Pueribacillus theae: one gene and its partner. The protein of the gene in region 1 interacts with the protein of each later gene in a pairwise test. Links are inferred from orthologs where the notes say so. Each region holds a gene or a part of one and is shown on either strand. Other genes may lie near its edges. The genes, in order: DCC39_RS12625 and DCC39_RS09520.

Region 1 (11,453 bases):
ATCAGTCAAAATAGCATGGAAGTCCGAACGATCAGACGATGGGATACGCCGGTCAAATGCTGGAAATAGTGTTTTTGAGCGATATACTTTATCTATTTTTGGAAATGCTGGATGAATCATATAACCACGCTCTATAGCGTCCCCTAGCTTTCGTTTACCAAATTGTGTTGATGTATAAACAAATTCATAGTGATCATCATAATGGGAAAGTGTTCCTATATGATAAAAAAGGCGACTATTTTCATCTTGCCAAACAACAAGAAGTGTTTTAACCTCACTCATAACATTCTCCCTCCTTTTGAATCCACTCCAAAATTTTTTCCCTTCGATATGGTACTATAAGCTTTAACCAATTCTTTTGTACCTCACTTAATAATTCAAGCGATTGAATGAACTGTTTATATCTATCCAAGTCAAAATTCTTCAGTCTTTTTACACTATTCGCTAATTCATTAGAATAATGAATTTGAATATATGCCAGTAAATCCCTTGCTTTTACATATTTTCTTTCAAACAATCCAGCTTTTACTTTTGTATTTCTTACATATTTATTCAGCTTTGCAACATCTGAAACCATTTCCATTAGTTTTTCATCTTCAAATCGAAAGCCAAGTGAAGCACCATTATCATATATTGGTGAAAATTTTACTTCTGTATCAAAATATAAAATTAACCAGTTAAAAGGATGTCGATCTTGATTGCCAATAAGAATATCAAAAACCAGCATATTAAGGAACTGCTCTTTAATAGTTGCCCAATACTCAAGCTTGCTAATCATTTGAAATCCAGCGTCAATAAGATCGATATTTTTTAAACGGGACTCTTGTAATTCATTATATCCTTCAACTAAACTTGTTAAAAGGACACCGCCCTCTTCATACATTTTCGCTCCGAATTCATCGACAAAATTCCGAAGCAAACAACCTCTTCTTCCATTTCTAATTACGATTTCAACCTTCATCATTTCTAAGCCGAAAATCGTGCCGATTTGAGCTGCAACAAATTCAGTAATATCTTCCCAAGAAACACCAACTTTAACCTTTCTTGGATATTTAATTAAATATTTCAATTGATTTGGGGACTTGAGTTCTTCCTTTTCCAGCGTACTTTTACCACCGTAACCAATGTGTTCCCAATCACTAACATCCTTCAACATGATTACCGTCCCTTTTAAGATACTTATGTTAAGGTTATCATATAAAGTGAAATAAACATATAGTCTTTACTTATGCACTCGATTCTACAGATATGGAAGCTCATTAGTTCAACAATTATTCCACCCTTGAATTTGATTTTTCTTTCGTATTGTAACCATTGTGCGAATGTCTCAATATACAAAGGTCATTCACTTCCAATACTGAATGAATGCATAATAAAACAGCCATTGACCCTGATTAAGGATCATTGGCTATTAATGTTGAAATTGAATGTAGTGGAGACTGACCAAAATGCCATCATTCGGATAAGGAGGCTGCTTTTATGAAAAAATTTGACGGAAATATCGCAAAAGTTATGAAAGAAATTATCAGCGATGGAGAAACAGTCATTGAAATAGACGGAAAGAAGTATCACTTTTCTTTAATTGAAGAACCGGAAACAACAGTTTCAGAAGATATCGAATACGACCTGGATTTAAAACAAAAATTACTTCAAGCAAAAAAGGACATATTGGATGGAAAAACTTACACATCAGAAAAAGTCATTGAAATGATTCAGCAAGGTAAATTATAAATGAAGTTGGAATGGACAGAACAAGCCTTAAAAGTTTTAATAATATCTTTAAATTTCAGAATTGCCACTAAAAATCTCGATTAAAAAATCTTTTTCATATTGATGTTGGAAAGTTTTTTAGATATTTCAGGAATATATTTTTCTAATGCATAATCTATATTGTCTCTTAAATTATCTTGCCAATAAGATTCATGACATAAAGATGCCCCTGTTTCAACCGACCATCTCCACTCCGGAATACTGACTACATATGAATTTCTACATGTCCCATTAATCATAACATTTTCTGTTATATTAGAAACTACGATATTCACCTTATACGTATCGCCTTCCAAGAATAATGGAATAACCTTTACCCTTTCTTCCATCTCTTTTCCTCACTTTCAATAAATTCAAAAGAGACCCTAGCAAAGCTAGAGTCCCATTCAAATGTAATATTAACGAAGAAGTTGTAGTACGCCTTGTGGAGTTTGGTTGGCTTGCTTTGCCGCTATGTCTTTCGATCATAGAATAGACTATATCTTCACCCTATATGTTTGATAGGGGCTGGGCACTTCGAATGATTTTCATCACCCTACGAATCTCATTACCGTAGCTTTTCGCGTTAGGTAGTACATTCTAGTCGTTGAACGTTCTCCAAGATTTCTCTACAGGAGCTTCGCTGCTGATTGTCCATTGTTTCATTGTCTTGTTTTTCAAACCGTCACGTTTACCGTTTCCAGTTTCGTTGTGGTACAAGACACTTTAGGATGTTCCAGCAATTCACCCAGTTATGTTCTAACCTGTTACCAGATTAGACGCCCGTTCACAACATTACCTTAGAAGTTGTAATACTCCTTGAGGGCTTTGTTGTGCTTGAGCTAACATTGCTTGTGCCGCTTGAGTTAGGATGTTGTTCTTCGTGAACTCCATCATCTCTTTCGCCATCGTGCGAACATTTGCTTTCACAAGTGACTAGACTATATCTTCACCCTCTAGCAATCTAGTAGGGGTCGGGCACTTCGGATTCCAAGGGTTTGCGACTTCCTTGTTCACCTATGGATTTCATCATCTTGAGCTAAAAGCTTTTAGATGGTATATCCTAGTCGTTGAACCTTCGCCAGGCTTTCGCCACAGGCGCTTGGCTGCTGATTGCCCAATCTCATCTTTTTTCAAACCTTCACGATTGTCGTTTCCGACTTCGTTGTGGTAAGACAAGCTCTAAGGGGGTTCCAGCAATTCACCCGATCATAATCACTAACCGTTACCAGTTAGGACGACTATACCTCATACTGCTTTAAGCAGCTTCGGTATGATCAACGTCACGAATACGTGATTCTGCAGCTGTTAAGTTTTCTGCTGAAGCACCTAAGTTATTAATTGTATGATCTAAACGGTTTTGTACTGCTCCAAGTTTAGCACGTTCAGCAGAAACTGAATCAATTGCGTTTTGAATTACAGTGATTGCTTTTTCAGCACCTGTAGTCGTAGTTACATCAATTCCCTTTACTCCCAAATTGGTTGCATCCATTGCATTAATACTTACGCTCATAGATTGACCTTCGTTTGCTCCAATATGGAAATTCAATGATCCATTCACTGTAATAGTGGTGGCTGCAGTATTATCTCTAAGTTCGAATGATAGACCATCAGCGTCACCGCCATGAACAGTAACTTTGTTTCCATCATAAGTTAAGCTTGCGCCAGTGCCGAAATTACTTGTTGTTAGACCTGATGCATTAGTACCTGATGTTTCTAACGCATTGTCACCAGTATAATCTACTCCCGCAATTATGTCAGCACTCTCAGCAACTTTTAAGCTAGCTGAACCTCCTACATCTGCACTACGAATACGGAAAGTACTATCTTCACCTTCAAAATCAGCCACAACTCCAGAAACACTTGCGTTAATTTTATCCGCTAAATCTTGATAAGTATCCGTACTTGCTACAGCAATATCTATCCCGTTAATTGTTAACGTTCCTGCACCTACAACCGTTGCGGATGCAGTCGCACCAGTTGCAGTTTCAGTAGCAGCATGAGTAGCTAAGGTTGCATCGTTTGCATTTACATTATAAGTACCTTGTTTAGTGTTAGGACCAGCACTTGCCAAACCAATTTGTGTACCATCTCCTACACTTAAACCACTTGCACCATTTAATAAATTTTTGGTGTTAAATTCAGTAGTGTTGGCAATTCTATCAATCTCTTCAATAAGTTGACTAATTTCCTTTTGAATTTCATCTCTATCAGATGCTGTATTCGTATCGTTTGATGCTTGTACAGAAAGTTCACGCATTCTTTGAAGGATTGCATGAGTTTCGTTAAGTGCTCCTTCTGCAGTTTGTATCAAGCTGATACCATCTTGTGCGTTCTTGGAAGCCATTTCTAGACCTCTAATTTGCCCACGCATTTTCTCAGAGATCGCAAGTCCAGCTGCGTCATCTCCTGCACGGTTAATCTTTAGTCCAGAAGAAAGTTTTTCTAGTGAACTTGATACCGCATTGTTGTTAGCAGTTAACTGACGATGTGTGTTAAGTGCTGAAATGTTGTGATTGATAATCATTCCTTTTCTACCTCCATATAGTTGTTTTTAGCCCACGTCCTTGTGTGACTGTTGAGCGGTAGAATCTTCTTGATTTCCCTGCTCACTTTTTATATCGGCAGTTGATTGAAATAGTTTAATTGTTTTTTAATCTTCTATCATGTTTCGATAAAAATTCCAAAGGGAAGGGTACAACCAACGAAAAAAAGGAGGTTTTTTCAATGAACGCAACTTATGAAGAATGCATCAAAGCTTGCCTTGAATGCACGGAAGCGTGCAATCATTGCTTTGACGCGTGCTTGAGTGAAGAAGATGTGAAAATGATGGCGGAGTGCATTCGCCTTGATCGCGAATGTGCGGATATGTGCGCGTTTGCTGTGAAGGCGATGCAGTCAAACAGCCCTTTCGCAAAGCAAATCTGTGAGCTATGCGCGACAATTTGCGAAGCGTGCGGCGAGGAATGCAAAAAGCATGACCACGAACATTGCCAGCGTTGTGCAGAAGCGTGCTTCAAATGTGCAGAGGCCTGCCGAAAAATGGCTGCTTAACATACAGAAAGCGTTCACTCCAATTGAAGGAATGAACGCTTCTTTTATATTTTTCAATGAAAGTTCAAAAAGGAGGAAAAAAAGAACCGAGAAGTTCGAGGAAGCAAAGTTCTGAAGAACGCAGCGACGAGCAACACAACTATGACCCGCTGCGAGTTGCACCGAGGAAGCACGCTTCGGAGCAATGCTCGTAGACGCAGGTGCATAACTCCTTTCAATTACGTGAGTACCGCAAGAACGAAGCTGACAAAGAAATTCGACAGTTATTTTTCCCGCACTTTTTGAACTACCGATTTAAACGGCCACCAAACGCCATTTCCAAATGACACTGTAATTGCCGGAATCAAGAGCGGCAAAATGATAATGCCGTACAAAAGCAATCCAGTGATAACAATGGTCGCAATTTGAATAAGGCTTAAAACTCCTGAAGGAATCATCGCGCCAAATGTTCCGGCGAGAATGATCGCTGCAGTTATAATAACGGTTCCCATTTTCGCCATCGAAACGGTGAGAGCCTCTTGCACATCCAAGCCGTTCAGGCTTTCTTCCCTGAATCGGTCAAGGAGGAAGATGGAATAATCTACACCAAGCGCAATCAACATGACATATCCGAAGAATGGCATGGCCCAGGTTATGCCGTCATAGCCAAGCCAATTTACGAAAATAAGCTCCGCGACGGATACTGATGTAAAATACGTGAGCGCAAGCGATCCAATCATATAAAGCGGCATGATGATCGAACGGAACAAAATCGCCAAGACGAGAAAGAGGCTGATGAGCATAATCGTTACTGTACGCGTAAAGTCGTTCGACGAAATGTCCTGAAGATCGGCATTCATGCTTGCTACACCGCTGTATGCTAATTCCGCATCTTCAAACGGGGTTCCAATAACAGCACGTTCAACGCTTTCTTCAATAAGTTTTACGGTATCGATGGCTTCAGAAGAATACGGGTTGTCTTCAAGGATAACTTCAAACAAAATCCCCGTTTCCTTGCCAAAAGTGTACCGTTCAATCACAGGCTCAAAGTCTTTTTCTTTCAATGTGCCTTCTGGAATAAAAATGCCTGTGTCCCGAATCCCTTTCGAATGGCTCATCTCTTCCATTGTAGAGGCGATCTCTTCCAAGCCTTCGCTGATTTCGCCAAGCCCTTTGTTCGATTCGTCGACACCTGATGAAAGGGAACCTAACCCTGAGCTCAAGCTTCCGACTTGCCCGCCTTGGCTTTCAATTTGTCCTGCAGCTTGGTTGATGCCTTGGCTGATTTTTCCTAATTCTGGACGAAGCGCTTCGAGTCCCCCAACCGCTTGCTGGGCAGGCATGCCTTGCTGTAAGCCGCCGGATATGGAGCCGATTTGTTCATTAATTTGCCCGATTCCCGCTGCTGCCTGTTTTAATTGTGTCCCGCCTGATGAAGCTTGGGATCCTGAAGGAAGGCTTGATGCAGCGTTATTTAATCCATTTTGCACTTGTTCGAGGCCTTTTTGCACTTCTGAAAGACCTTCGTTCGCATCACGAAGGCCGTCTGCCATCAATCCTAGTTGATGATCGATGTATAAGTCCTCGATCATCTCGCCAGCCGGACGTGTAATTGTCCTTACTTGCTTCACACCTTCGACTTTTTCAATTTCACGGCTGATTCCTTCGAGATAAGGAACATCTTTCTCATTCACCATTGCTTTGTCTTTTTTCAAAATGACTTGAACAGGAAGTGAATCCCCTTCCCCAAAACCAGCCGAGATGGCGTCAAGCCCTTTCACAGATTCATAGCCTTTGCCGATTTCGTCCACTGTGTTGTACGATAAATCGTTATCATACGTGAACAAAAGCGGGATTGCAATAACAGCGACAATTAGGATTGAAAGGAGCGGCCTCATGACGGACACTTTACTGAAAGCAATCCAAATCTTGCTGTCTTGGTGTGATGCCGCTTTTTTGGAAGGCCAAAACAATTTATCTTTTAACATTGCCATGAAAAACGGAAGCACTGTAAATAGCACAACAATCAGAACGGCAATACCAACTGCGACACCGACCGCCGATTTAAAAATAGGAAAGTCAGCAAAACCAATCGCTGCAAAGCCGATAAATACCGCCAGCCCGCTTATGGCGAGGGTCCGGCCCGCTGTTTTGTATGTGTTGACGATGGCATCTTCCACTTCATGCCCAGCGAGCAGTTCTTCCTTGTACCGGCTTAACAGCAAAATGCAGTAATCTGTCCCAATCCCGAATAACACGGCGACGAGAAAAATTTGCGTGTAATTTGATACCGGAAAGCCGAACCAATCAATGAAATACGCGACGATCGATTGGCTAAGAAGATATGTGATCCCTACAGCGATGAGAGGAATGAATGGTGTGACGAGCGACCGGAAAACGAGAAGCAAGAGCGCGAATATAAGAATGACCGTAATCACTTCTGTCCGTTTTAGCCCTTCCTGTGCGCTAACATTCACATCATGGTTAATTAAGGCTTCTCCCGTTAAATAGACTGTTTCATTTTCCGGTAAAATTTCTGAGCGGATTTTGTCGGCCAAGTCGACAATCTCGTCATCTGAGCCGTTGACTGTAATGGGAACGAGCACTGTCTTCCGATCTTCTGAAACGAGCTGTTCTTCCATTTCTTCGCTTTCAAACGGTTCAAGCACGTCCGCCACAGGCTCACCAAGCGCTTTTATCTTCTTAGCCGTAGCCGTTATTTCTTTCTTTAACGGAGCGTCGACTTCTTTTTTTAACGGATAAACGAGTGACAGCGTCTCTTCCGCCGCACCAGCTTTCTCCAGAATATCTGCTGCTTTCGATGAAGCCGCATCATCCGGAAGCTGGAATGTTCCCGCTTCCTCCGCCTGTTTTGTTAAATCCGGCGAACTGAAAAATAATCCGATTGAAAGTGAAATGAGCGCAAAAACGATGATCCACTTGAATTTTAAAATAAACCTCAACCGCTACATCCCCTTTAATTTCAAAATGTCTTTCAGTTTTTGAAAAATGAAAAGGAATTCGTCTAATTCTTTTTCATCTACTTTTCCTAAAAATAATTTTTCGATACTTTGATAGATGGCTTCATCTGAAATTTGAACAACTTGCTTTCCTTGCTCTGTAAGGCTAATCACCTTTGAACGGCGATCGTGTTCATCAGATTCCAAGCTGATTAAGCCTTTTTCTTCAAGCTTTTTAATCCGGTTTGAAATGGCGCTTTTATGGACACCTTGAAAATCAGCAAGCTGCGCACTCGTCGCCTTTCCATGGGCAGAAAGAATTTTCAGCACTTGGATTTGTTCTGGCGAATATTCTTGCCAAAGCGGGAGATCCATCGATTTCATGACTCGTTCTGTTCCGTAGATCATAACCTCTTCAAACAAATCGATGGCTTCTTTCAGTTTTTCTTTCAATTGGTTTACCCCCTAAACTAATTAACAGTTTAGGGGGTAAACGTTTTTGTGTCAATGCATATTTTTATCCCTTGTTATCTGGACAAACAATGATAAAATGGAAGCAATACGATGAATTGACAATTTTCTCAATTAATTAATGAAAGGAGAATAACCAATGTCAGGCCAACAGCCATTTGACTTAATCTTAAAAGAACTCCAGAATGTCAACCGCCGTTTAGAACATATTGAAACGGGGCAAAAAGAGTTAACAGAGCGTGTAGGCAATATTGAAAACGAGCAAAAAGAACTAAGCGAGCGTGTAAGCAGTATTGAGAATCGTATGAGCAATATTGAAAACGGGCAAAAGGAATTAACCAAACGTGTGAGCAATATTGAAAATGGACAAACAGAACTGACCAAGCGTGTAGGCAATATGGAAAAAGGGCAAACAGAACTGGCCAAGCGTGTCGGCAACATAGAGAAAGGACAAAAGAAATTAACCGTCGATGTGGGTAATCTTGAAACTGAATTAAAAGATTTCCGAACTGAAACGAAAACGGCTCTCCAAATTATTATGACAGGACAACAGGGAACTAGAACTGAAATGACGCAACGTTTTAAAGAAGTTCAACATACCCTTGGCCACCTTGAAACTGATATTGCGTATAACTTCCAAAAGACCGCACAGCTTGATTTAGAAATCTACCGATTGAAAAAGCAATAAGCCACTAAAAATGATGCACGCTGTTAAAATGACTTCATCAATTTCCTTGTCTTTTCATCATATCCTCATTCATCGCACCGATAACTTTGTATTGGATTAAACCGTTTTTATCTACGAAATAGCTTGTTGGATACGCCATAATTTGGTAAGTATCTGTTGCTTCATTATTGATGTCAAGTACAACAGGAAAAGTAACGCCCAATTTTTCGATAAATTGATTGACCCCTTTTTGACTGCTTTCGGTCGCTGTCATATTCACCGCTAAAATCGTGAAATTTTCATCTTTATTTTTATCGTAATACCTCTGCATATCCGGCATTTCCGCACGGCATGGCGGGCACCATGACGCCCAAAAGTTAAGAATGGCATTGTTTCCTCGAAAATCAGATAATGTTACTGTTTCACCTTGCAATGTTTGAAGTGTGAAATTTGGCGCAAGGTTGCCTTTATTCAATCCAACTGCAACTCCTTGTTCTTCTTTGGTTGAAGAACCATTTGTTTCCATTTCATTCTCTATTGGCGTTTTAGCTGATTCGCTCGAAAAATCATAAATGCCCCAGCCAATCAACCCAATTAAAAGTATGTATGGCATTAATTTTTTCAAGTTAAAAAACCAACAGAATAAAAGAATAAGTGCAAATGCGCTCTGATAAAAGAGAACATTAGAATAAGGCCAAGCAAAAAGCGCAGCCAAGCCTTGATTAATCCCCACAGCCGACACGACTGCTGCCACCGCAAACTCAATAAGTTGGCGAAATGAAAGAGTATCACGTCTGCTCTTATAGTAAAAATAAGCAAAAGCTGCAAGTAAACCGAGAATGGCACCTTTTCCTCCACCCGTAAAATACAGTTGGGAAAGAGGATTTTTTACAACTGCCATTGGGTGAAACAGCGAATAGCTTAGCTTATACACGACTAAAAATAGGAAGAAAGCATTCCATAAAAGATCAAGAATTGAAAGTTCGACTGCTTTTATTTTTACTGCGATTCGCAAAATAATATACGTCATGATGATCGTAATCATATAGATTGCCCATTTCTGTTGGATAATTAACGGCCCGATAACCCACGCATCTCCCACTGCAACTCACCTCTTCTTCTATCATAACGCCATTTTGTTAAGAAAGCATAAAGAAACGAAAGGACTTTAAGCAGCCCTTTCGATGGATAAATCTTATTTTATTCTTTAATCCATTCCCATGCCTGTTCAAGTTCATCTTTCTCAAAATGCTTCGACTGGATGCCAGGCAAATATTTGCCTATGTTCGTCATTCGTGCAACCCATTCTCTGTCACTTACGACAGCCAGCTTTTGCAACTGCTTCCACCGCTTCGCATCAAATTTAATGCCTTCCATCATTCCTTTGACTGTCGAGCCTTCCACCTCATACAATATCGCCAAAATATTAAACGGTTCTTCTGAGCGGAACAGCTCCTCCACTTTATTATCCAAATTCTCCGCGTCTTCTTTCGTTGCTTTGCCCTCAAATTGTATCGCAATGGTTTTCTCATCTTTGCTAGGGAGAAAAGATAACATAACCATCCTCCTCTTTTGGAATATAATCCTATGTAGCAAAAATTCCCTTCTTTTCTTCATTTGAAACATTCAGAATACCCAAATTCAAAGTTTAATATGTTAATGTAATAATATAAATGAATAAGGTTGTAAAGGAGAGGGCGTATGATTTTAGCGATTGTATTGATTGCCATTGTTGTACTTTTAGTTATTTTTTTCATTGCTTCTTACAATTCACTTGTGAAATTGCGCAACTGGATCAAAGAAGCGTGGAGCCAAATTGACGTTCAATTAAAACGCCGGCACGATTTGATTCCAAATTTGGTTGAAACGGTGAAAGGCTATGCCTCACACGAAAAAGAGACGCTGGAAAAAGTCATCCAGGCGAGGAACCAACTTGTTTCAGGAAGCCCGCAGGAACGTATTGAAGCCGATAACCAGCTGCAAGGCGCGCTTCGATCCCTTTTTGCGTTAAAAGAGGCGTATCCGGATTTAAAAGCGAACCAAAACTTTTTGAAGTTGCAAGAGGAATTGACATCAACCGAAAACAAAATTGCCTACTCAAGGCAGCTCTATAATAAAACGGTTGCGCAGTACAATATTAAACGGGAAACTTTTCCTACCGTACTTATTGCAGGAATGCTCGGATTCCAGCCACATGAACAGCTGTCCATTCCTGAAGAAGAGCGTGAAGTTCCACAAGTTTCTTTCTAATTAAGGTGACATACGATGCTCTATAAACAGATTGAACAAAATAAACGAAAAACGATCTGGCTCATGCTTCTATTCAGTTTGACTGTAACCGCACTTGGATGGGGTGTAGGCTACTTACTCAATGGCGACTATTATTCCGGGCTTATTATTACATTGGTCATTCTGGCTTTCTATCTTCCGACGACATACATGACGGCGAATTCCCAGGTGCTAAGCATGTCCGGCGCAAAGGAAATTAAAAAAGAAGACAACCCGATGCTGTTTAATATCGTCGAAGAGTTGTCCATAGCAGCCAACGTTCCGATGCCAAAAATCTATATTGT
Region 2 (11,873 bases), on another replicon or contig:
AGAAAGTCGATGTTGTCATCCGGCCCGAGGATTTGGAACTCACGACGGTGGATAAAGGGAAATTGACTGTTACGGTTGATACACAATTGTTCCGCGGTGTGCACTACGAATTGTCGACCTATGACAAAGATGGGAATGAATGGCTTGTCCATTCAACGAAAAAGGCGCAAGTCGGCGAACAAGTTGGGCTTGATTTCGGTCCTGAAGAGATCCATATTATGCGGCTAAACGAGACCGAAGAAGAGTTTGACGCCAGATTGGAAGCCTATGGGGTATGGAACAATGAACAATAAACCGATTCGTTTTCTTTATTCCGTTCCGTATTTCATCTGGATTTTGCTTTTTGTCATTGCTCCCATTGCTCTTGTCGTTTATTATTCTTTCTTTGACATTTCGGGAGATTTCACGTTCGTCAATTATAAAAATTTTTTCTCGCCTGTTTATTTAAAGCTGGCAGTGAGTTCATTTTGGTATGCATTTCTGATTACGTTGTTTTCATTGCTTGTCGCCTATCCCACTGCCTATTTTTTGACAAAAACAAAGAATAAGCAGCTCTGGCTATTGTTAATTATCATCCCATCTTGGATCAATCTATTATTAAAAACGTACGCTTTCATTGGGATTTTTGGGCTGTATGGGCCGATCAATGCGTTGTTTGGGTTGTTTGGAATAAGTGAAAAACAAATATTGTTTACCGATTTTAGCTTTATTTTTGTTTCCGTCTATATTTTTATTCCGTTCATGATTTTGCCTATTTTTAATTCGCTCGATAAATTGAATCCTGTATTGCTCGATGCATCGCGCGATCTCGGTGCAAATTCGTGGACAACATTCCGTAGAGTCATATGGCCAATGACGATGAATGGAGTAAAATCAGGTGTGCAAGTCGTTTTTATCCCGGCTCTGTCTTTGTTTATGATTACCCGCCTTATCGCAGGAAACAAAGTCATCACGCTCGGAACGGCAATCGAACAGCATTTTCTCGTAACCCAGAATTGGGGCATGGGCTCGACACTGGCTGTTTTCTTGACATTGGCTATGTTTCTCATTATGGCAATCACAAGGAACGAGAAGGGAGCGGTACACAATGGAAAAATTAAATAAGTTTCCTAAGCTCTACTTGGTTCTTGTGTTTATTGTGCTGTATGCCCCGATCTTTTATTTGATTTACTACTCATTTAACTCAGGCAGCGGGATGTCAAATTTCGAATCATTCACGCTTGAGCATTATGCAGCTGTGTTCGAAGATAAGCGTTTAATCATCATTTTAACCAACACTGTTGTTATTGCGTTGTTATCAGCCCTTATCTCAACAATGATCGGCATTTTTGGGGCGCTTGCCATCTATTTCATGCGCAATAAGCAGATGCGAAAGGCAGTCTTGTCATTAAACAACGTTTTAATCGTCAGTCCAGATGTCATTATTGGAGCATCGTTTCTTATCTTTTTTACGATGATTGGCGTGAAGCTCGGCTTTGCATCCGTGCTTGTAGCACATATTGCCTTTAGCATCCCGATTGTTGTCATTATGCTGTTGCCTAAGCTTCACGAAATGAGCCCGACATTAATCGATGCGGCACTCGATTTGGGAGCGACGAAGCGGGATGTTCTTACTCGGGTGATTATTCCGTTTATTAAACCAGGCATCTTTGCGGGGTTCTTTCTTGCGTTGACATATTCACTTGATGACTTTGCTGTGACATTTTTTGTTACCGGCAATGGATTCTCTACTTTATCCGTCGAAATATATTCAATGGCGCGTACGGGCATCACGTTAACGATTAATGCTTTATCAGGCCTTATCTTCCTCGTAACAGTTCTGCTCGTTGTTGGCTATTACTTTATAAGCAGCAAAGCGAAAACTCCTCTTTCGGGGGTGAAAAAATGAAAGGCATTTTACGCGTGGGCCTTGCCATTCTAGCTGTTTCAGTTATTTTGCTAATCATTAACGCACAGTTAAACAAAGGGCACATCGGATCAGGAAAAGGCTCGATTACTGTTTACAACTGGGGAGAATACATTGATCCGGATTTGCTCAAACAATTTGAAAAGGAAACCGGCATTAAAGTTATCTATGAAACATTTGACTCGAACGAAGCGATGATGGCAAAAATCGAGCAAGGCGGAACATCTTATGATATATCCGTTCCATCAGAATATATGGTTGAAATAATGGGGGAGAAAGATCTGCTATTGCCGATTGACTACAGCAAGATTCCAAACATTAAAAATATCGCCCCTTATTTCCTCAATTTGCCTTTTGATCCGGAAAATAAATATTCTATTCCTTACTTTTGGGGAACGCTTGGGGTTGCTTTTAATCCGAAATTGCTTGACGGGCAAACGTTCGAAAGCTGGGACAATTTATGGGATCCATCCCTTAACCAACAAATTATTCTTGTTGACAGCGCACGGGAAGCGATCGGTATGGGATTGAATTCACTTGGCTATTCATTAAATTCAACCGATTTGGATCAATTGCACGAAGCGGCAAAAAAGTTGGAAAAACTTAGCCCGAACGTGAAGGCAATCGTTGGAGATGAAGTGACGCAACTTATGGTGAATAACGAAGCGGCGGTAGCGCTTACGTGGTCGGGCCAAGCGGCTGATATGATGGATGAAAATGAAGACATTGATTACATTGTGCCGAAGGAAGGCTCGAACCTATGGTTTGACAACATGGTCATCCCACGTACCGCTACAAATATTGAAGGCGCCCATGAGTTTATCAATTTCATGCTTGACGCTGAAATCGCAGCCCAAAACGCCGATTACGTCGGATATTCAACACCAAATGTTGCGGCAATGGATTTGATGGATCCGGAAGTAACAGGGGACGAAAGATTTTATCCAGACGAAGAAACGCGTGAACATCTTGAAGTGTATAAAAATCTTGGACTTGAGATGCTCGGGCATTACAATGACTTATTTCTTGAGTTTAAAATGAAAAAATAATTTTTAGTGGGGTTTGTCTAAAAGTCCCTAAAGCAAATGAGGTAGAGATAAACAGTTCGTTTTTCTCTACCTCATTTTGTGAATTTTAATCCCGGACTCCTGCCCTTATAAGCGATAATAATTTCGCAGCAAATAAGCGATCCATTCGCAATCTGGATGATTGCGCAGGTTTTCTATTAGGCCTTTTACAATGGCAGGAGCCAAATTTGGGTCGTGTAAGTTTCGTTTGAGAAGAATGAGTGATTCCTTTTCGATCGATTCTTCGATTTCCTCCGTTTTTTGTTCAATCATTTCAATGATGTCCTCTTTCGTTATTTCTTCAAGACCACTTTTATATTTCATCAATTGAAATTGTTGTTCTGTAATAAATGGAATGGTAATATTTTTTGCTAATAAATTGGTTTTTTCCACAAGTGATTTTGAGAGTAAGTCAATATCCAATTTGATGTTATTGCTGAATAATAGTAATTCCCCATACATATTCAAAAAGCTTTTAATGCAATAGAGCAAGTCAAACTTAGATTTTTTAACGTTTTTCCCATACAAACGTTCAATCATCGTTAAAATGCACTTCTCTAATAACTGGTCATAGTAACGTATTTTGCTAATAAGCTCTTCATTAAAAGTTTGTGTCTCTTTAATGAAAATTTTGGCGAAATCAGCGTGCTGATGAAAATTATTATAGGATGCCCGGTAAAATTCATATAAAAGTTGATTTTTGTTTGTGTTTTTGACTATATGGTCAAAGTTGGCAATTGCTTTCATCATGAAACGATCGATTAATGCTAAAATTAGTTCATCTTTCGATTTAAAAGATAGATAGAAGGCGCCTTTAGAAATCCCGCAATGTTCAGTGATCTGTTGAACAGAAGTTGCCCTAAAGCCTTGGTTTGCAAAAAGTTCCAATGCCTTTTCCATAATCAACTGTTTTTTTACCATTGTAATTCTTCTCCCTTATGAACTTTTAATTGACAGCTGACCATTCAGTCATTATTATAAGATAATGGGTTTTAAAAATCAATTTAAGGGCTGGTGTAAAGGTGAAGGGCTTAGTTAACTTTGTAATAAAAAATAAGTTAGCCGTTTGGTTACTTACCATTATTATTGTTTTTTCCGGTTTGTATTCAGGAACGCGCATGAAGACGGAGATGATTCCAGATATTTCAGTACCATACTTAATGGTGACAGATGTTTATCCTGGTGCAACTCCTGAACAGGTTATGGAAGATGTCTCTATTCCTATAGAGAAAGCGATAGAAAATTTAAAAAATGTGAAGGCTGTTTATTCCAATTCTTATTCTAATGTTGCTAGTATTCAAGTGGAATATGAGTATGGGATCGATATGGGTGAAGCGAATCGAGAGCTGAAATCAGCATTAGATTCTGTATCTTTACCGGAAGGAACAGAAGAGCCGGATGTTTCGGCAATTAGCATGGATATGATGCCAGTTGTGGCTCTTAGCGTAAGTAGCACAACCGAGGATGTTGTAGAATTAACGTCAACAGTCCAAGATATTTTACTGCCAAAAATTGAAAAGCTCGATGGTGTTGCTTCAGCAACGATTACAGGGCAACACATTGAGGAAGTAGATCTTGTCTATGATAAAGAAAAGATGGCAGCACTGGACTTAACAGAAGAATCCGTGAAAGAAATCATTCAAGCTAGTAATTTAGCGGTTTCATTAGGGCTTTATGAGTTTGAAGAAGGGGAACAAGCTGTTGCAGTTGATGGCAAATTTATGACATTGGATGAGCTGGAAAACATGTTGATTCCTGTCACACCTTCAGAAACGAATCCATCCCCTTTTGTAAAGCTAAAAGATATCGCCAAAGTTGAACTGGTTGGCAAAGTTGAATCTGTTTCCCGCACAAATGGAAAAGATGCCATTGCCATTCAAGTTGTGAAAGGGCAAGAAGCAAATACGGTAGAAGTTGTCAACCGTGTGAAGAAGCTAATTAAAGAAGAGCAGAAAAAAATTGATGGCCTTGTCATTGATGTGTCCCTTGACCAAGGGGAGCCGATCGAAGATTCCGTCACGACAATGATTGAGAAAGCATTGTTCGGTGGTTTGATCGCTATTTTAATCATTCTGCTTTTCTTGCGTGATTTCAAATCTACGATGATATCCATCATATCCATCCCTGTTTCCATCTTAATGGCTCTGTTGCTATTACATTGGATGGATATCACACTAAATATTATGACTTTAGGGGCAATTACGGTAGCTATTGGACGAGTCATTGACGACTCAATTGTCGTTGTTGAGAACATTTATCGACGTCTCCATCTGGAAGGCGAAAAATTATCCGGACGTGCGCTCATTCGTGAAGCAACGATCGAGATGTTTCGGCCAATCTGTTCATCTACCATTGTAACAGTAGCGGTTTTTGCGCCACTCATTTTTGTCGGTGGGTTAGTAGGAGAGTTATTTCTTCCATTCGCATTAACGATGACTTTTGCCTTGGGCGCATCATTACTTGTTGCCATTACGATTGTTCCGGCACTCTCACACTTTTTATTTAGAAAAAAATTGTATGGTGAAAAAGGAAAAAGCAGGCATAAAGGGGTCGGGAAACTAGCAAATTGGTATAAAGGCGGTCTTAACTGGACATTAAACCATAAGATAATAACCTCGCTATTCACGATTGCTTTACTCGTCGGAAGTTTGATGTTAACTCCATTAATCGGTTTTAGTTTTTTAGGCAGTGAAGAAGAAAAAGTAATGTATTTAACTTATACTCCTGCTACAGGTGAGCTAGATGAAGATACTTTAGAAAATGTGGAAGAAGTCGAACAGGAGTTATTAAAACGGGATGATATTGATATTCTTCAAGTTTCGATAACGGATAGTGGTGATCCTACTGCCTTAATGATGGGTGGTGGCACAAATGGGGCACTTATGTATGTCATTTTTGATCCAGATATGAAGAATTTCCCTGAAGTGCGTAAGGAAATTGAAGATTATGTTCTTACTATCGACCAATCAGGCGAATGGAAGAGCCAAGATTTTTCTTCGATGTCCTTTTCATCGAATGAAATTAGTTACACTTTCTATAGTGAAGATTTAGATAAATTAAATGAAGCGGTTAAAAAAGTTGAAGATGTTATGAAGGAAAATGGCCAACTAGAGGATGTTTCCTCCAATATGGAAGATGCTTATGTTGAATATACATTTAACGTCAAACAAGATGAGTTATTAAAATATGGCTTAACAGCAGGTCAAATTGTAGGAATGTTAAAGCCGCAAACAACAAAAGAAGTGTTGACAACAATAGAAAAGGACGGCGACTCAATAGATGTCATTGTTCAACAAAAGCAAACCGAACAGCCAAAATCGATTGATGACATGTTAAAGACGGAAGTACCAACAGCATTAAATACAACAATGCCGCTTTCTGAGCTGGTAACTGTTGAGAAAGGTACGACGCTTAATACGTTAGCGCGCAGTAAAGGCGAATATTATGCAACGGTTTCCGGAACGATTACCGATAAAGATATTTCAAAAGCAACTTCTGAAGTAGAACAAGCGATTGATAAGTTAGATTTACCAAAAGGTGTTTTCGTTGATGTTGCTGGTGTTGCTGCCGATATGGAGGAAACCTTCACACAATTAGGTATGTCCATGCTTGCTGCGATTGCGATCGTCTATTTTGTTCTTGTTGTCACATTTGGTGAAGGTGTCGCGCCGTTTTCGATTCTGTTTTCATTGCCATTTGCGGTCATTGGTTCATTTGTTGGCTTGTTTCTCGCCGGTGAAACCATTTCCGTTACCGTAATGATGGGTTTATTAATGCTCATTGGCATCATTGTAACAAATGCGATTGTACTGGTAGACCGAATTGTCCGGATGGAACGCGGAGGTATGGGAATGCGCGATGCAATCTTAGAAGCGGGTGCTACCCGTCTACGTCCCATTTTGATGACAGCCATCGCAACGATTGGCGCATTAATTCCGCTTGCTGCAGGTGCTGAAGGTGGCGGAGGATTAATTTCGAAAGACCTTGCGATTACGGTCATTGGCGGTTTAGCAAGTTCAACCTTGTTAACATTATTCATTGTACCGATTGTTTATGAAATTCTATCAAAAATGTTTAAGAAAAACCGGAAGGAAATAGAGGAGAACTAAGAAACAAAGGGCTGTCCAGGAATGATTTTCTGTGACGGCCCTTTCTATTTTTAGCAAAACTACATACAAAAAATCAGGTTCATTTGCCAAAATGACAGAAAAGTGGTTTTTAACAAATATCATCTGGCTTTTAAAATTTATCAATGTACTTTATGGTTTTTTAGACGTAACTCTTTTTTGTTGCAATAAAGTATTGTACAAAAATTTTGATTCATGGATAATGAAAGAGATGAGGATTAATTAAAAATGGGGGTATGGTGATGGGAGTCCTTCAAATTACGACGGAAAATGGCGTGAGAGTAATTAAGCTGAATCGCCCTGAAAGGCTTAATGCCATTAATGATGAACTAAGCAGCAAGCTTGAACTGGCAATTGAAGACGCTTCAAAGGATGATGAGGTAAGAGTGATCATCCTCACCGGAAGCGGGAAAGGCTTTTCATCTGGGCTCGATTTATCAGAGTTTTCCAAAAGGGATCCAGCTACGATGACTCGGGCGATGAAGGTTGATAATTTAGGCTGGGTTGGGAGACTCGCATTGGGAATCGTCCATAACGACAAGCCTGTTATTGCCGCAATTAATGGTATTGCTGCAGGAGCAGGATTTGCCTTAACGCTCGGCTGTGACTTTCGGTTTATGTCTGAATCTGCACGGGTAACTGCAGGGTACATACGGAGAGGATTAAACCCTGATGCGGGCATGACTTACTTTTTGCCGCGGCTTATCGGGCCAACAAAAGCGAATGAATTAATTTTAACAGGAAGAGATGTTTATGCGGAGGAAGCAGAACGAATCGGACTTGTGAATGCTGTATATCCTGATGAAGAATTTCATGGGCGTGTGATGGATTTCGCAAAAGGAATTGCGGAAGGCCCGCCGATTGCGATGACTTTCTCTAAACGCCTCCTTGCAGCAAGCCAAGATTCCAACCTTGAGACATTATTAAAGCAAGAGTTGTCTTCAATAAGAGTATGCTTCGGAACAGAAGACGTAAAAGAGGGCATAAAAGCCTTTGCAGAAAAGAGAAAACCTATATTTAAAGGGCGATAAAATAGTGTCAGGAAGCGTGGCCGAATGCCCGCTTCTTTACCCTGCTTAAGTTTTGCCTGCAATTTACTAGTCATTTCTTGACTTTTCACGACACCTGCTTTATAAATGTTTTAACGAAAATTCATTCCAAAAACAGGATATATAAAAAAACTTTTAACGGGAGTAGGAGGGCTTTATGAAAAAGGAAATTTCAAATGTTGCTGTTATCGGTGCAGGGGACATGGGGCATGGTATTGCCCAAGCAGCAATACTCGGAGGGTTAACCGTTTATTTATATGATGTAAATAAGGAGTCAATCGACCGAGGCGTAAACAGGATCAATCAAAGTTTAGAGAAACTAAGAAAAAAAGAAAAAATTAGCGAAGAAGAATTAAACGAAGCCCGCAGCAATTTACATCCAACGTTGGATTTTAAAGAAGCTTTATCAAGCGCTTCATTTGTTTTTGAAGCGGTTCCGGAGATATTGGATTTGAAGCAAAAACTATTTAAACAGATGGGAGAAGTTGCCCCAAAAACGGCGATCCTTGCATCAAATACATCAAATATGAGTATTACAAAAATTGCCGAACATGTTCAAAATAAAGATCGCGTTGTCGGCGTGCATTTCTTTAATCCGGTTATTCTCATGGAATTAGTTGAGGTCATTCGCGGAAGCGAAACAAGTGATGAAACGATTCAGACCGCCTATGACCTATGCTTAAAAATGAATAAAACCCCAGTACGGGTAGAAAAAGATAGCCCCGGCTTTATTGTTAACCGAGTGAACGCACCGGTATCTGTATTTATAGAAGCGATTGCTGACGCGGGGATTGCAGAACCGGAAGAAATTGATGCTTTAATAAAATCTCATGGAAAACCAATGGGCCACTTCGAGCTTATGGACTATGTAGGGCTAGATATTGTTTATGATTCATGTCAATATAACAAGGAAGTGTTGCATCCTAATTATGCGCCCAGTCGATTGCTTACAGAAAAAGTTGACAAGGGCGATTTAGGCAAAAAGACTGGAAAAGGGTTTTACGATTGGTCAAATGGTCGCCCTTCCATTGATCTCAATAAAAAAACGGACAAAATTGAATTGAACGATATCCTATTCGTGAAGCTGAATGAAGCCGCTAAGCTCGTTGAAGAAGGTGTGGCAACACCAAAAGATATTGATCTGGCAATGGTTTTGGGCACAGGAGACACAGTAGGGCCGATTGAAAGCAGCAGAGGGTTTGCTCTTTCTTTTATTACGAAACGGCTTGAGTCACTTAGTGAAGAATTAAACAAAACCGTCCTAAAACCGGCTGGCATATTGTATAAAAAACCTGAATCCATTTTTTATTAAAGAAACGAAGAATAACAAAACTGCCTTTTTCCATATTAAATAGTGGAAGCAGGCAGTTTTTTAATTATCGTCGCTTTGGAGCCATTTTTGCGACCAAATTTCAATTTCATCCATTAGCGGTTTAAGGGAGCTGCCTTTTTCCGTCAATGAATATTCAATGCGCACAGGGGTTTCAGGGAAAACTTCACGTTTAATGATTCCTTCTTTTTCCAAGTATTTTAACCGTTCTGAAAGGAGCCTGCCGCTGATTCCGACAGCGGATTTAATATCTGAAAAGCGCTGTGGACCCGAAAACAATTGGTAAATAATTAAACCCGTCCATCGATGCGCTAAAATATTAATGGCTTTTTCAAACTTTGGGCAAATGGGAGATTTATCCTCCATTTTCTTCAACTCCTTACTCATTATTTTATCATATTACACCCATATTTCTAATTACTTGACACCATTTAGTTTTAAAAATATAATTAGTTACGTAAAGTAACAAGTTTAAGAATCACTATTATTTAGTGGTTTAAATAGGAGGAAAGGGAAATCATGAGCATATACACAGAAAAAGAAACAGCAAAAGACTTTTATGCCGCGGTGGAAGGAAGGCGTTCTATCTATGCGATTAGCAATGAACCGGTTATCCCGGATGAAAAAATTGAAGAAATCATTCAATTTGCAGTAAAGCATACGCCAACTGCTTATAACTCACAAAGCGGAAAAGTTGTGGTCCTATTAGGAGAGCATCATCAAAAATTGTGGGATATTACGAAAGAAACGTTGAGAAAAATTGTTCCTGCCGAAAACTTTCAGCCAACTGAAGAGAAAATGAATTCCTTTGCAGCCGGATACGGAACCGTTCTGTTTTTTGAAGATCAAAACGTTGTGGAAGGACTACAGAAGAAATTTCCTTTATATGCCGACAAATTCCCGATGTACTCCCAACATTCATCAGGCATGCTTCAATATGTCGTTTGGACAGCGCTGGAAGCGGAGGGATTTGGCGCATCACTGCAACACTATCAACCGCTCATTGATGATGAAGTGAAAAAAGAGTGGGGCATCCCGCAAGAATGGCTGCTACACGCACAAATGCCATTTGGCAAGCCAACTGCACCTGCAGGAGACAAAGAATTCGCGCCACTTGAAGAACGTATGAAAATATTTAAGTAAACATACAACAGCGAGCCATAGTGCACGCTGTTTTTTCGTTTTTTTCAACGTACCATTTTGTAAGTTTTAATAAAAAATCCATCGGTTTCTGTCCATTCACAGTAAAAAATATCTTCGACATTTGTATAGCCTTCCTCGGACAAGTTTTTCAGAAGCCATTTTTTTGTTTTTCCTATAAATTGAAGCATATCCTCTTTAATTTTTCCCTTATCCACAAGTACAATGGAAGGCGCCTCATCATCCAGATCTATCCCTAAGGCATTAGCTGACAGAGTTTCAAACTCGCTCCACTTTTTCACGCTTATGGTTCCGCCTGGCTCTAAATAGAGGTCACGGACTTCCCGAAGAGTAAAGATGCCTTGCTGTCTAAGCAGTTGCCTGATTTGTTCAAATTCTAGATGGTTCTTTTTCATTTGTTCTGAATGAATTTCACCGTTTTTTATAATAATCGATGGCCTTCCTTTAATAAGATTTCGCATTTTTTCATTTCTTTGGATGACCACTTCAACAAAATAAATCGCAGCCGCCCAAATTCCCATCTGAAACAGCATGAGCAAAATTGTTGTTTTTTTGTCATAAAGCGATTCTTCTATAATCGAACCGAGAAGTAAGGCATAAATGAAATCCAGCGGCGTAAATTGTCCCATTTCTTTCTTGCCGAGAAGGCGGATAACAACGAGCAGTGCTGCCAGTCCAATGATAAGCTTCAGTGCGGTATCCAAATAATCCATCGAAATACTCCCCTTTCGATTCCTTACTTAGATGAATACCACTGATACAATAAAAATAAGCCTTTTTCGTTTGGGGCTTATAAAAAAAATAACGGTGTCTGGAGAAAATTCTGAGACACAGTTATTTTTCGCTAAGGGCGACTTGCAGCCCGATGATGGCTAATATTGTACCTTCGACAAGATTCATTTTTTTGGCGATCGCCGGATTGTTCATTAGTAAATGGCGGATTTTATCAGATAAAAAGCTAACCGTTCCAAAGACTACGAGTGCTTGCACGATAAATACGAAGCCTAGCAACACCATTTGCATCGGAATATGTCCGGCAGATTTATTGACGAACTGCGGCAGCAGCGCAAGAAAGAAAAGGGATACTTTCGGATTCAGCACATTCATGATGATTCCTTTTCTATATAATTCTTTTAATCTTCGATTCTTTTGCTCCTGTAATAATAGTGAATCGTTTTTTGCACGGAACGCCTGCCAAGCTAAATAAAGCAAATAAATTGCCCCGGCGTATTT

The links.
Region 2: the proteins of DCC39_RS12625 (region 1) and DCC39_RS09520 interact in binary tests that used the Bacillus subtilis proteins (3 or more experiments, as listed by UniProt). The link is inferred for Pueribacillus theae from one-to-one orthologs.

Annotation. Positions count from the first base shown.
Region 1 is NZ_QCZG01000027.1:12,745-24,197, forward strand. What follows is about bases 4,867-8,104. They hold DCC39_RS12625 (MMPL family transporter), read right to left. Parts: upstream 7,746-8,104; coding sequence 5,067-7,745; downstream 4,867-5,066. Other genes in these bases: DCC39_RS12630 (MarR family winged helix-turn-helix transcriptional regulator), read right to left, coding at 7,749-8,104. Also shown: DCC39_RS12590 (HIRAN domain-containing protein), read right to left, coding at 1-282; DCC39_RS12595 (HipA domain-containing protein), read right to left, coding at 275-1,156; DCC39_RS12600 (hypothetical protein), read left to right, coding at 1,480-1,731; DCC39_RS12605 (hypothetical protein), read right to left, coding at 1,812-2,099; DCC39_RS12615 (flagellin N-terminal helical domain-containing protein), read right to left, coding at 3,008-4,276; DCC39_RS12620 (four-helix bundle copper-binding protein), read left to right, coding at 4,477-4,803; more of DCC39_RS12630, read right to left, coding at 8,105-8,195; DCC39_RS12635 (coiled-coil domain-containing protein), read left to right, coding at 8,353-8,901; DCC39_RS19470 (TlpA disulfide reductase family protein), read right to left, coding at 8,939-9,982; DCC39_RS12645 (SpoIIAA family protein), read right to left, coding at 10,081-10,437; DCC39_RS12650 (LemA family protein), read left to right, coding at 10,582-11,130; zinc metalloprotease HtpX, read left to right, coding at 11,146-11,453.
Region 2 is NZ_QCZG01000017.1:22,481-34,353, reverse strand. What follows is about bases 3,625-7,282. They hold DCC39_RS09520 (efflux RND transporter permease subunit), read left to right. Parts: upstream 3,625-3,995; coding sequence 3,996-7,082; downstream 7,083-7,282. Other genes in these bases: DCC39_RS09525 (TetR/AcrR family transcriptional regulator), read right to left, coding at 3,625-3,894. Also shown: DCC39_RS09545 (ABC transporter ATP-binding protein), read left to right, coding at 1-293; DCC39_RS09540 (ABC transporter permease), read left to right, coding at 283-1,104; DCC39_RS09535 (ABC transporter permease), read left to right, coding at 1,088-1,888; DCC39_RS09530 (ABC transporter substrate-binding protein), read left to right, coding at 1,885-2,955; more of DCC39_RS09525, read right to left, coding at 3,061-3,624; DCC39_RS09510 (enoyl-CoA hydratase/isomerase family protein), read left to right, coding at 7,343-8,131; DCC39_RS09505 (3-hydroxyacyl-CoA dehydrogenase), read left to right, coding at 8,307-9,461; DCC39_RS09500 (winged helix-turn-helix transcriptional regulator), read right to left, coding at 9,522-9,845; DCC39_RS09495 (nitroreductase family protein), read left to right, coding at 9,999-10,622; DCC39_RS09490 (DUF421 domain-containing protein), read right to left, coding at 10,667-11,353; DCC39_RS09485 (LysE family translocator), read right to left, coding at 11,475-11,873. UniProt on the Bacillus subtilis protein: Required for self-resistance to surfactin, an antimicrobial lipopeptide surfactant produced by B.subtilis. Also required for swarming motility.